Regions from separate parts of the Paenibacillus sp. PK4536 genome, predicted to be linked through region 2. Evidence: riboswitches for the same ligand, from Rfam matches in the RefSeq annotation. Region 2 holds a riboswitch; each other region holds the start of a gene.

What was found. Region 2 has a riboswitch for thiamine pyrophosphate ahead of PO903_RS18105 (thiamine phosphate synthase). Riboswitches for the same ligand answer to the same signal wherever they lie in the genome.
Region 1: another riboswitch for thiamine pyrophosphate. It lies ahead of tenA (thiaminase II); the one in region 2 lies ahead of PO903_RS18105 (thiamine phosphate synthase).
Region 3: another riboswitch for thiamine pyrophosphate. It lies ahead of thiM (hydroxyethylthiazole kinase); the one in region 2 lies ahead of PO903_RS18105 (thiamine phosphate synthase).
Region 4: another riboswitch for thiamine pyrophosphate. It lies ahead of PO903_RS07415 (ABC transporter substrate-binding protein); the one in region 2 lies ahead of PO903_RS18105 (thiamine phosphate synthase).

The regions. Positions count from the first base shown of each region.
Region 1 is NZ_CP126313.1:1,058,078-1,061,274, reverse strand. It holds gene PO903_RS04940 (TIGR01777 family oxidoreductase) at 15-911, opposite strand; TPP riboswitch at 1,083-1,186, shown strand; gene tenA (thiaminase II) at 1,331-2,017, shown strand; gene PO903_RS04930 (ECF transporter S component) at 2,035-2,631, shown strand; gene PO903_RS04925 (ABC transporter ATP-binding protein) at 2,609-3,197, shown strand, end outside.
Region 2 is NZ_CP126313.1:4,092,329-4,095,525, forward strand. It holds gene thiO (glycine oxidase ThiO) at 1-522, opposite strand, end outside; gene PO903_RS18105 (thiamine phosphate synthase) at 531-1,166, opposite strand; TPP riboswitch at 1,410-1,519, opposite strand; gene PO903_RS18110 (ABC-F family ATP-binding cassette domain-containing protein) at 1,671-3,197, opposite strand, start outside.
Region 3 is NZ_CP126313.1:1,997,603-2,000,799, reverse strand. It holds gene thiE (thiamine phosphate synthase) at 1-145, opposite strand, end outside; gene thiD (bifunctional hydroxymethylpyrimidine kinase/phosphomethylpyrimidine kinase) at 138-953, opposite strand; gene thiM (hydroxyethylthiazole kinase) at 1,088-1,891, opposite strand; TPP riboswitch at 2,062-2,164, opposite strand; gene PO903_RS09095 (alpha/beta hydrolase) at 2,350-3,180, opposite strand.
Region 4 is NZ_CP126313.1:1,626,299-1,629,495, reverse strand. It holds gene PO903_RS07420 (pyridoxamine 5'-phosphate oxidase family protein) at 244-660, opposite strand; TPP riboswitch at 899-1,010, shown strand; gene PO903_RS07415 (ABC transporter substrate-binding protein) at 1,127-2,167, shown strand; gene PO903_RS07410 (MTH1187 family thiamine-binding protein) at 2,188-2,478, shown strand; gene PO903_RS07405 (ABC transporter permease) at 2,487-3,197, shown strand, end outside.

The DNA.
Region 1 (3,197 bases), 2.0 Mb from region 2:
CACAGATCTATAGATTATGACTTGGTATGCAAAATATGTTGCAGTGCTTTTTCCAAGCGACCGTATTTGAACATGAATCCTTCTTTGATCAGGCGATTAGGAACCACCCAGCGGCTTTTAAGTACCAATTCAGGCTCGGTACGGATGATTCGAGCACCCAGATTCAGCATCCATGTAGACGCAGGCAGACCGCCTTTACGATGCATCACTTTGCGCATGGTCGCCATCAGTTCCCGATTGGTGACTGGATTCGGCGACGTACAGTTAAATACTCCTTCCAGAGATTCCCACTCTTGAATAAATAAAATAATTTGGAATAAATCTTCAACATGAATCCAGCTAAACATCTGCTTGCCTGATCCTTGATGACCCCCTAGTCCAAAGCGAACAAGATTTTGAAAAGGAGTCATAACTCCACCGCCTGGGCCCAGTACAATTGCTATTCGTAATGCCGCTTGTCGTGTATGAGGAAGGTTAAACGCGAAAAAAGCTTCTTCCCAAGCTTTGGCAACATTCACTGAAAAGCCAGTCCCGATCTCGCCTTTCGTCTCGGTCATCGGACGATCTTCTGCATGACGATAAATAGTCGCTGTACTGGAATTCATCCATACCGCAGGTGGATGCTCACAATCCAAGATAGCGTTTCCAAGAGTCTGTGTGGTTTCTACTCGGGAATTCATAATCTCACGTTTGTTCTGCTCGTTATAACGACAATTGACCGATTTCCCCGCCAGATTAATCACCATCTCTGCGCCATCTAACGCTTGCACAATCCCTTGATAATCATCCCATGCGATATGTGGAGATTGTCTGGAAATGATCTGAACATCTATATTCATAGCTGTAAATTTTTTTTCCAAATACTGCCCGATAAATCCGGTACCGCCTGCTAATACCACTTTACGTGTCATCCCCATCAACTCACTTCTATTCAGATATTTTAATCTGCGTGCAAATACCTAATAATATCTATATTTTACACCATTTTATAAGTGTATAACGGTAAAAAAAGGAAACCACAAGATTCTTATAGCAGTTGACAGTCTCTTCAATCGTGTGTACAGTAAGATGCAAATGAATCGAATGACCACTAGGGGAGCCTTTGTGTAGGCTGAGACGGGAAGATCCCGGACCCTTGGAACCTGATCTAGTTCATACTAGCGTAGGAAAGTGGAGACTGTGCAAGAGTACCTGTACAATACGTACACCTATTCTGCCGCTCCATCACGGGGCGGCTTTTTTGCATGTATTTTTCCATATATTCCAGCAGTGGTCCTTCTTTATTAACCAAGCATCGATCATGATGCTTCAATCTAAGGAGGATACAATCATGACATTTTCACAGGAAATTAGACAGGCAGCAGACCCTATTTTTGAAGCGATTTTCAATCATCCCTTTGTTCAAGGCATTGCCAAAGGTGATCTGCGTAGTGAGCAGTTAATCCATTATGTAAAACAAGATTTTGAGTATTTGAATTCATTTATGCGTATCTATGGAACAGCGATTGCCAAGTGTCCAACACGCGAAGATATGGCGATGTTTAATGAACAGATTTCATTTGTGCTTCATAGTGAAATTCATCCTCATAATAATTTCTGTGATGTAGCAGGCGTAAGATATGAAGATTTACAAGGATACGCGCTTTCGCCTTCGTCTCATCATTATATTCGTCATATGTTAACGGTAGCTCATGAAGGTGATCTGGGTGATATTTTGGCTGTATTATTGCCTTGTCCGTGGACATACTGGGAAATTGGTGTGAAGTTACTGGAAGAGGTGAAGCCTGATGCATCTCATCCTTTTTATGATTGGATCAGCTTCTATGGCAATCGAACAGATACAATAACGCATCAATTTTGCGCTCGCTTAGATCAATGGGCAGAGCAGACAACACCTACACATCGTGCACGTATGAAAGAACATTTTCTACTGAGCTGTCAATTTGAATATATGTTCTGGGACATGGCTTACACGCTACAAGATTGGCCTGTACCGATGGAGGTTGCACGCGTATGAATGCTCAGCCGATCCATATGACATGGAAAATGAAAGAGGTTGTGTTAACAGTTATTTTAGCCGTAGCTTGCGGTGTGATTTATCTAGGATGGTCAACGTTATGGATACCGATCTCAGCACTGGTTGGACCGGTAGGTGCAGGATTTATGTTTGGCATCTGGATTATAGCAAGCCCGATTGTGGCTTATATTATTCGTAAGCCAGGCGCGGCGCTAATTGCTGAAGTAGCGGCAGCGGCTGTAGAGCTATTAACCGGTAGTCATTTTGGCTTATCTGCCTTATTGATCGGTGTGTTTCAAGGGATTGGAGCAGAGATTGCTTTCGCTCTATTTGGCTACAAACGATATAACTTGATGACTCTCATGTTGTCTGGTGCATTGGCAGCGGTAGGTGGAGTCCTTTATAACGTTATTGCTAACGGATTCGGTTACTATACAACTCAGGTATTGCTGTTAACGCTGATTATTCAAATGATCAGTGGAATGATTTTAGGTGGAGGGTTAGCTAAGATTGTCGTAGAAGCTTTGTGCAAAACAGGAGTGTTGGATCAATACGAAATTATGAAAGCACGTCGGAAGAAGGGAAAACCTAATGGAATCGCTTCTGGAGTGTAAAGACCTGTCGGTACGCTTTTATAATCGAGAAGCTAACGTTTTGAACGGTATTGATCTGTCGATTTCACGAGGTGAAAAAGTACTTATTTTGGGACCTAGTGGAAGTGGGAAGTCGACACTATTATCTGTGTTATCAGGCATTATTCCTGAACATGTAGAAGCCGAGGTGGAAGGTGAGATTCGATTAGCCCCTCAATGTGGAGTCATGTTCCAAGATCCAGATTCCCAGTTCTGTATGCTTCATGTGGATGAAGAGATCGCTTTTAGCTTAGAAAATCGCTTGATTCCCCGTGCTCAAATGGATGCCATGATAGAGACTGTCATGAAGCAAGTAGGTCTGGATATAGATGTGCATACGCCGATCGAGACATTGTCTGGTGGCATGAAGCAACGATTAGCATTAGCATGTCTGTTGGCACTTGAACCAGAAGTTCTTTTTTTCGATGAACCGACCGCACAATTAGATCCAGTCAGTCGTAAAGAAATCTTTCAATTGCTACATGAACTAGCAGATCAGCATGGACAGACAATGGTATTTGTCGAGCACACTTTAGATGGCTGTATAC
Region 2 (3,197 bases):
AGTCTCTGGATAAAAATCAACATGATATTGAATCGCTGCTTGAACAAGGGCTTGATTGAGCAAAGCTGGAATTAATTGCGGTTCATCTGGATTGTAGATCATGCCAGAAGGAGCATAAATATATGGCTCCACTTGTGCTAAATGTGAAGGACTCCACCACTCTTTGCGATCTACTTGGGAATCAGTATGTGTAGGAACAGCAGTCATGGGTAGCAAAAATCCTTCTGTTCGCAGTCCAATATCAATCCCTGTCTGCTCCAATAGATCAGTAGCCAGCTTGCTATAGAGCGATTGACTGTATAATGCCAATTGATACAACTCTTGATGAGCGAAATGTTCTGAATGAGCCGCTAACATTCCACCTGCTGCCCCTGACGCACCAGAAGCGGGTTGATTTTTTTCCAGCAAAGCGACTTTGACTCCTTGCTGTGCCAGTTCATAAGCAAGCGCAGCCCCGATAACGCCAGCGCCTACAACGATCACGTCATAATGATTAGTCTTACCATTCGATAGATGAACCATCCGCCGATTCACTTCTTTCCTAATGATTGTGATTGTAGATCGGTAAAAGTAACTTGTTGAATACTTTCGTTATATAACTGACAGACATGCTGTGGATGTTCCGCCTCAAAAATACCCGACATGACAGCTATTCCTGTAGCACCTGCTTGATGAATGTCTTGGCAATGTTCGGGTTGAATACCACCTATAGCAATCACAGGTATAGATACAGCATGACAAAGCTTTTCTAATTGATCCAATCCTCGTGGACTCAGATCTGGCTTAGAAGTAGTCGCATAAATATGTCCATAAAAAAGATAATCGACCCCTTCATCTTGAGCTTGTAATGCTTGCTCTATGCTATGAACAGATCGCCCGACTTTCCATCTTGAAAGAGGATCATCTGTAGTTATATAAGACATATGTTCACTCAAATGCACACCACCTATATTCAGATCCACTGCTAATTGAGGTCGGCTATTGATCCTGATTTTGGATCGTGGCACTCCTGTATGAATCAACTGCTGGACAGCATTAATGATCTGAGAATCAGACCACTTTTTTTCACGAATATGAATAGCGGTCGTCCATGAATAGATCTGGGAAGCTATCTTCACAAGCTGATCGATCGATCGTTGACCTGTACTGATGGCATGAAGCTCCATAAGATATATGCTCTCCTTCCCTCAAAATATGTATAAGTGAACGCAAAAAAGCCACTTCTTATGAATAAAGAAGTGGCTAGTATAAACTTAGAAAATAATGATTCTTGTCTAAGATCAAACAAGATTATTATTAGAATAACGGACAACATATCGACAATCGTCATAAGCTAATTCTGTATAAAATAATTTCTACTCCATACAGTCAATGACTTAATCGTACATACAATATGATCTAACATTTCCGTAACTCTGCTACCACTTCCCTACGCTGGTATGATCCAGATCAGGTACAAAGGGTCCGAAAGCAATATCTACTTTCATCTCAGCCTCAAGCGGCCCCCCTAGTGCATTCAAGCTATTCGATTTGTTATTCATCTTAGCAAACAGATTTCGATAAAGCAAATCATTATAGAAATATAATATACAAATAATGTAAATCAAAAGCAAATATACATCCAAAATTATTATACATAAATGATATTGTTAGCTTTATTTATACATCTATTATTTTGCTTTAGCTTCAGACCATTGCTCAACATCCCAAATTTTAGTGACCCAATCTTCATAAAATTCAGGTTCATGAGAAACAAGCAAGATCGTACCTTTGTATGCTTTTAAAGCACGTTTCAGTTCGTTTTTAGCATGAACATCCAAGTGATTGGTAGGCTCATCGAACAATACCCAGTTGCTTTCACGTAATAAAAGTTTGCATAAGCGTACTTTCGCTTGCTCTCCACCACTTAACATACGCATAGGACGTGTAATATGCTCATTTTTCAATCCACAACGTGCTAGGTGACCTCGAACTTCATTTTGACTCAAATGCGAAAATTCATTCCATACTTCATCAATCGGTGTCAATTGATCCGGGCGTACTTCTTGTTCAAAATAAGCCGAATGTAAATAATCGCCAAGATACGTTTTACCACTAACCGGTTGAAGTTTACCTAGAATTGTTTTGAGCAAAGTTGATTTACCTACACCATTACAGCCTACGATAGCAATTTTCTCGCCACGTTCAATATTCATAGTCATTTTAGGCAATAAAGCATGAGTATAACCGATCTCGAAGTCTTTACCTTCAAATACCGTTTTACTACTTGCACGTGCTTCTTTGAAATTAAATGTCGGCTTTGCAAATTCTTCCGGTTTGTCGATTCGCTCGATCCGATTTAATTGCTTTTCACGACTTTTCGCACGTCCTGATGTCGATGCACGTGCTTTATTTTTTTGAATAAATTCTTCTTGTTTTTTGATAAAATCTTGCTGTTTTTCAAATGCTTCAATATGTTGATGCTTTTGAATATCTGCCATTTCCAAAAACTTAGCATAATCAGCTGTATACCGATTTAATTTGGCAAATTCCAAATGATAAATAACATTAACAACTTGATTCATGAAATCCGTATCATGCGAAATCAATACAAAAGCATGCGGATAGTCTTGTAAATAACGCGTTAACCATTGAATGTGTTCTACATCCAGATAGTTGGTAGGCTCATCTAATAACAATACATTAGGCTTTTCAAGTAGTAATTTGGCAAGTAATACTTTGGTACGTTGTCCACCACTTAATGCTGTTACATCTTTATCAAGTCCGATTACATTCAGACCCAGACCATAAGCCATATCTTCAACTTTGGTATCTAGTAAATAGAAATCTCCAATTTCTAATTGCTCTTGGATATCACCCATTTGCTCCAACAATACTTCCAATTGTTCAGGTGAAGCATCTGCCATCTGGTTAGTGACTTCGTTTAGTTGTTGTTCTAATTCCAGTAAAGGAAGAAAAGCATCTTTAAGTACATCGCGTACTGTTTTTCCTTCAGTTAACTTCGTATGCTGATCCAAATAACCATAACGTACACGCGGAGCCCATTCGACTTTACCGCTATCTTTTAACAGTTTACCTGTCATAATATTCATTAGTGTTGATTTGCCAGCGCCATTCGCACCGACTAAGCCTACATGCTCTCCAGCAAGCAGACGAAAAGATACATCCCGAAATAATGTCCGGTCTCCAAAATTATG
Region 3 (3,197 bases), 2.1 Mb from region 2:
CTTTTTCACGGAATTGAAAAAGAGTAATCCCTCCTGCGATGGCAGATGTTAATACTTCTTCTGGTGCTTGTGTACAATTGACACTACCCATCACTAGATAAAGGCGTAAATACTGGCGCAATTGGTGTTGATCTGGCTTAGACATTATAGACCCGGCTCCTTTGTTGATACGCAAAATGATTAGTAGGCCCATGATCGGAACCAATTCCCAGTCCATCTTCAATCGCGGCTTGAATAAATTGCTTGGCGGTATCTACAGCTTCATGGATCGATTTACCTTGAGCTAATGTTGCCGTTAATGCCGCTGAAAAAGTACAGCCTGTCCCATGCGTATGCATTGTATCAATACGCTTGCTTTCAAAATATTCAAAATGTTGTCCATCATACAACAAATCCACAACGGTTGAAGTCAATGCATCATGTCCACCTTTAATCACTACATACGTTGCACCCATATCAATTAACTGTGTGGCGGCTTGTTCACGCTGTTGCATGTTGGTGATCGATATCCCTGTGAGTAGCTCTGCTTCTGGTAAATTCGGAGTGATGATCTCTGCTAACGGGATCAGATCCGAGACGAGCGCTTGTAATGCTTCTTGTTGCAAAAGCACAGAGCCGCCTTTGGCTACCATCACTGGATCAATCACTAGATGTTGCCACTGGTACTGTTTTACTTTTTGAGCGACATGACGAATAATCTCAGCGCTAAATAACATCCCTGTTTTGACAGCATGCGGTTGTAGATCTGTACCAATCGAATCCAATTGCTGAATAATACCTTCAATTTCTACCGGATAGACTCCTTGTACCCCTTTTGTATTTTGAGCCGTGACAGCAGTAAGAACAGACATACCATAAACTCCGAGTTCTTGAAATGTTTTGAGATCGGCTTGAATCCCTGCGCCTCCTCCACTATCTGAACCAGCAATCGTTAAAGCTTGATATACGCTCATTTTTTTCACTCCTTTGGATAGATTTGATTAGAAGATGTCGCGCTTATCTTGCCAAGCGCTAATCGTAAGATATTTTGTTACACAAAAATCACATTTTATTTAATTAGAAGATGTCGCGCTTATCTTGCCAAGCGCTAGACTTTTGCGATTTTTGAATGGGTGGATACGATATCGGGTGTGACTAGAGAGAGTTGATTGATAAATTCGATCTGAAAGCTACCTGTACCTTGTCCTGCGGTCTGTTGGTAAGCAATCTCTGCTGCGATGCCGTAAAACGCTAGTGCTTCAACTACAGCGTTTAAGCGTTCTTGTGCCTCTGTAGGATCAGCCACTGCGATAAATGCACCCACAACAGCACTGAGCAGGCAACCTCCGCCTGTGACCCGTGTTAAGATGCTGTGACTATTTGCAATGGTATAGGTGGTATTGCCATCAGTGACCACATCTTTTTCGCCTGTGATTGCTACGATACATTTCAATTGGCGAGCCGCTTGTTCAGCAATCTCGACCATATTTCCTTCGCCTGCTCCTGCATCTACGCCTTTGATATGCCATTGTTCGCCGATGACATTAGCGACTTCAGCCACATTGCCACGTAACACATCAATCTGGACATGCTCAGTAATCTGTATCGCTGACTGGGTACGATAAGGTGTCGCTCCTGCGCCTACCGGATCAAATACAACAGGTACACCTGCTTGATTGGCTGAGCGTCCTGCTTGGAGAATAGCTTCGACTGTATAAGGATCAAGCGTACCGATATTGAGCACCACAGCACTTGCCATTGCAGCCACATCTTTTACTTCTTCATGGGCATATGCCATAAAAGGAGAAGCGCCCAAAGCCAGCAATCCATTGGCTGTAAAATTAGTCACGACCATATTCGTAATATTATGAACAAGTGGATTTTGTGCTTGTACTTTTGCTAAAAAGCTCATTTAATTAGCCTCCTGTAATAAATAGATATTTTGCGATTACCCTATTCTATTTGGATTATATGTAGAAAAGGTTAGGCTTTATCTTATAAGGGCTGAACGCAATAAAGACCCATCCATCTCTAAAGAGACAAATGGGTCAAACATTCATTCAGGTAGACATAACTTGAGTGAAAATTTAGCCTCCACTTCCCTCCGCTAGTATAATCCAGATCAGGTTCCAAGGGTCCGAAAATCCATTTTCGTCTCAGCCAACAGGCTCCCCTAGTGAAATCAGTAACTATTCAATTGTTCTTTCTTACCATACCACTGGTGAATGATCTGGTAAAGAGTGAGAAATTGGTTAATATCTTACTATACAAGCGCTTGGCAGTATAAGCGCTACTTCTTCTAGTCCAATCGAACATGATTTTTGCGATAGCAAAATATCTTACGATATAAGTGTTTATATTGCCAAACGCTTATATCATCCAGTGTTGCCAATCGGTCTGAGCCACTTCACGTCCTGTAAGCCATTGACGGGTTTTGTCCAGCAATTCACGTCGGTGTGTGCCGTTAGAATACGTATGATCTGCTTGAAAAATGATCTCTTTATCACAGCGTCCTTCTGAACGTGTCCAGAATACTTTTTGATATAAAAAGGCATAATCGACAGGGATCACATCGTCGCCTGTTCCATGAATAACGAGCACATCGCCATTAAACTGCTTGGCTTCTTGAAACGGTTGATAATTGCCAAGTGAATCAAAGTATATCGGCGTAAATGAATACCCTAGATGATCGGCTTTGCCTTCGATCACTGCTTGATCGTATTTGTCACGTCCTGTTAATTTGACGATATCGTTAAATGGATGCCCTACTGCTGACCAGAGCACCAGACTTTTGACACGTTGATCGCGTACCGATGTCAGAATCGCTACAGCTCCGCCCAAGCTATGTCCAATTAAAGTGACCCGTATCGGATCAATATCACTGCAAGTCATCGCATAATCAAGTACAGTACGAGTCTGAGCAACCATTGATTCTAAACCTTCATTGCCATATTCGCCGCTGCTTTCACCGCAACCTGCATAATCAAAACGAACCACCATATAACCGTCAGCCGCCAATTCACGGGCTGTACTAACAAATAGGCGATCCACTCCAATGCGGCTGCCTACAAAACCATGGCAGATCACAATCAGCGGTGTACGGCTTTTGCCCCGTCCGGCTAATTGCGGTTCCTGTTCTGGATAATGAATACTAGCTGTCAGATCCAAGTCGTGATGTCGAATGACGATATTGCGTTCCATGATGATTCCTCCTTTTA
Region 4 (3,197 bases), 2.5 Mb from region 2:
CTCAGTTTATCCCACCATCGGCATTTTACATGTTATGATCTAAAATAATTCTACTTATCTTTTTATACCTTATTTGGGCATACCTTATCAAGTTCCTCAAGTACCTATTTTATCCTTTTTTTGGAAATAAAAAGACGAAAAAACTCGGAATTTGAATTTTGCATTCATTTTACTTGTTTCGCAAATTCAAATCCCGAGTTTTTTATACTATTACTGCCTATTTAATTCTTTTGAAAAAGAATATTATGCAGTCCAAGTTTGTTTGTTGCCATCTTTATCTGTATATTCAATCGTTTGTGGTTTGATATCTAGGATCACATAATCAGGATCTTCTGGACCGGAGAACCATTCTTTAAATTCTTCTTTCCAGACACGTTTTTTGAGTTCGTCGTCTGTAGATACAGAACTTACGCCTTCAATTTCAACGACTTGACTTGTGCCGCCTTTTTCATAACCCAACAATACATAACAGTTCGGATTTTTTTCTAACTCTTCGACTTTATGTGTTTTGCGGTTCGTCGCGAGATGAATATTTAAGCCTTCATTATATAGCGCCATATAACGTACTTTAGGTTTGTCATTTTCTACAGTACCTAGTGCACAAAATGGGTTACCTTCTAATGCAGTCAAAATTGCTTGTTCTTCAGCTGTTTTACTCATGATCAATCTCCTCCTGTATATAAACGTATGGGTGTATTCAATTTCTTAGTCTATGTATATCGAATAGATATGATAGAAAAAGATTGAATGGAACTTTATTAGTTACAAACTTCCGTATATGTAAATACCCTTAGACCGAGTTCCTGAACCGAAATAGATTGTCTATTGCTGATGACAACGCATTCTCTGTACTGGACAGTTGATACCCTCTGGTCTATAATTACAATGTAAAAAAACCGCATACGTACAGGGGAGCTAGTTGCAACTGGCTGAGAGTGTATTGTGATAAATACAGACCCTTATACCTGATCTGGATAATGCCAGCGTAGGAAAGTAACAAGTCGTTATATGCTGTATGTTGAGCTTATAATTGCACCTATGTCGTCCCGATGGGGGCGTTTTTTTTATGCCTTTTATCAAGTGAAGACCGATTCTACTATTTGATTGAACAGAAAGAAGGGTTAGGATGATTGGAAATAAAAAAGGGTGGCGGAAAAGCTTACCATGGTTAATGGTAGGTTTATTATGGATCACAACTGCATGTGGTTCAGCAGCAAGTACAACCAATACAACAGATGAAGCGGGCAATACATCTACACTTAAAGATGTCAAAGTCGTTCTAGACTGGACACCCAATACAAATCATACCGGCTTATATGTAGCCCAAGCACAGGGCTTTTATAAAGAAGCAGGATTGAATGTCGAAATTATAGCGCCCGGACAAGGCGGAGCAGATACGATGGTCGCTTCTGGTGAAGTGCCTTTTGGAATCAGCTACCAAGAAAGTGTCACACAAGCTAGAGTACAAGGTGTTCCACTCGTCTCGCTTGCTGCTGTTATTCAACATAATACTTCTGGCTTCGCGGCACCTACAGATCGCGGGATCAAGACGCCTAAAGATATGGAAGGCAAATCCTATGGCGCTTGGGGCTCTCCTGTTGAAGAAGCTGTCATGAAATCAATTATGGACACGGACGGCGGCGATGTTAGCAAAGTTAAAAGTGTGAATATCGGGAATGCCGACTATTTTACAGCAGTACAAAAAGGAATCGACTTTGCCTGGATATTCTACGCATGGACAGGCATAGAAGCTGAACTTCGTGGTCAGCCGTTAGATATGTTATATGTTAAAGATTATTCTGACCAACTGGATTACTATACCCCTGTTATCGTAACCAATGAGAAGCAGATCTCTACCGATCCTGAATTGGTCAAATCATTTATGGCGGCAACCAGTAAAGGGTATGAATATGCGATTGCGCATCCAGACGAATCTGCGGATATCTTGCTCAAAGCTGTTCCTGATCTTGATCCTAAATTAGTAAAAGCCAGTCAAGAATGGTTATCTCCACGTTATCAAGATGATGCACCACGCTGGGGTGAACAAAAACAATCCGTCTGGGAAGGATATGCCAACTGGATGTTCAAGCAAAAATTGCTCGATAGTCCATTAGATGCAACTAAAGCCTACACCAATGATTATTTACCTGCGGCAACGACTAAATAGAGCATAAGGAGATGGATAGAATGGCACATACGTTACTCAGTATTCAAGTAATTCCCAAAACACAAGCAGGCGAGAACTCTTATGATTATGTAGATCGGGCGATTGAAGTGATTCAAGCATCCGGCGTGAAATATGAAGTTCATCCACTTGAGACTACTATGGAAGGCGAACTTAGCGAATTGCTAGAAGTGGTTCGTCAAATGCATGAAGCTTTGGTGGAGAAAGGTAGTCCTAGTATCATTTCTCAGATCAAGATTGCACATAGTCCATCCGGTATCAGTATGGATGGATTGACCGAGAAGTACCGCTAATGTCTGCTATGAGATCATGGTGGAAAAGCATATGGCCGCCCCTGGGGGCGGTTGTTTTATTATTGGTCATCTGGCAATTGGCAACCAGTCTATTCCATATTGAAGCATGGATTCTGCCAAGTCCTGCGTTAATTGGACATGAAGCTTGGAGTGAAAAAGATCGACTGGGTCTGCATACATGGGCAACTTTAAAGTTAACATTATCCGGTTTTAGTATCGGGGTCGCTGTAGGTCTACTGGTAGCAGGAGTACTTCATTACACTCCGTTTCTACGTTCAGCGCTATATCCGTTATTGATTTTGAGTCAAAATATTCCGACGATTGCACTGGGACCGCTACTTGTCATCTGGTTCGGATTTGGTATTTTATCCAAATTAATCGTGATTATTCTCGTCTGCTTTTTCCCGGTCACGATTGCGGCACTCAGCGGACTGGCTACAACCGATCGAACAATGCTCAATTATATGCAAATGATTGGTGCTTCCAAAAGCCAAATCTTTTGGAAATTAGAATTGCCTTTTAGCTTACCTTCGATCTTCTCTGGCGTAAAAATTGCAGCAACCTATAGTGTGATGGGTGCAATTATCGCAGAATGGATCAGCAGTAGTGAGGGAATAGGCTACTATATGATGTTACAGAAATCAGCATTCCGTACTGATCATATGTTTTTAGCGATTCTAGTCGTTGTCGCTATCAGTCTTTTGTTATTTATGATTATC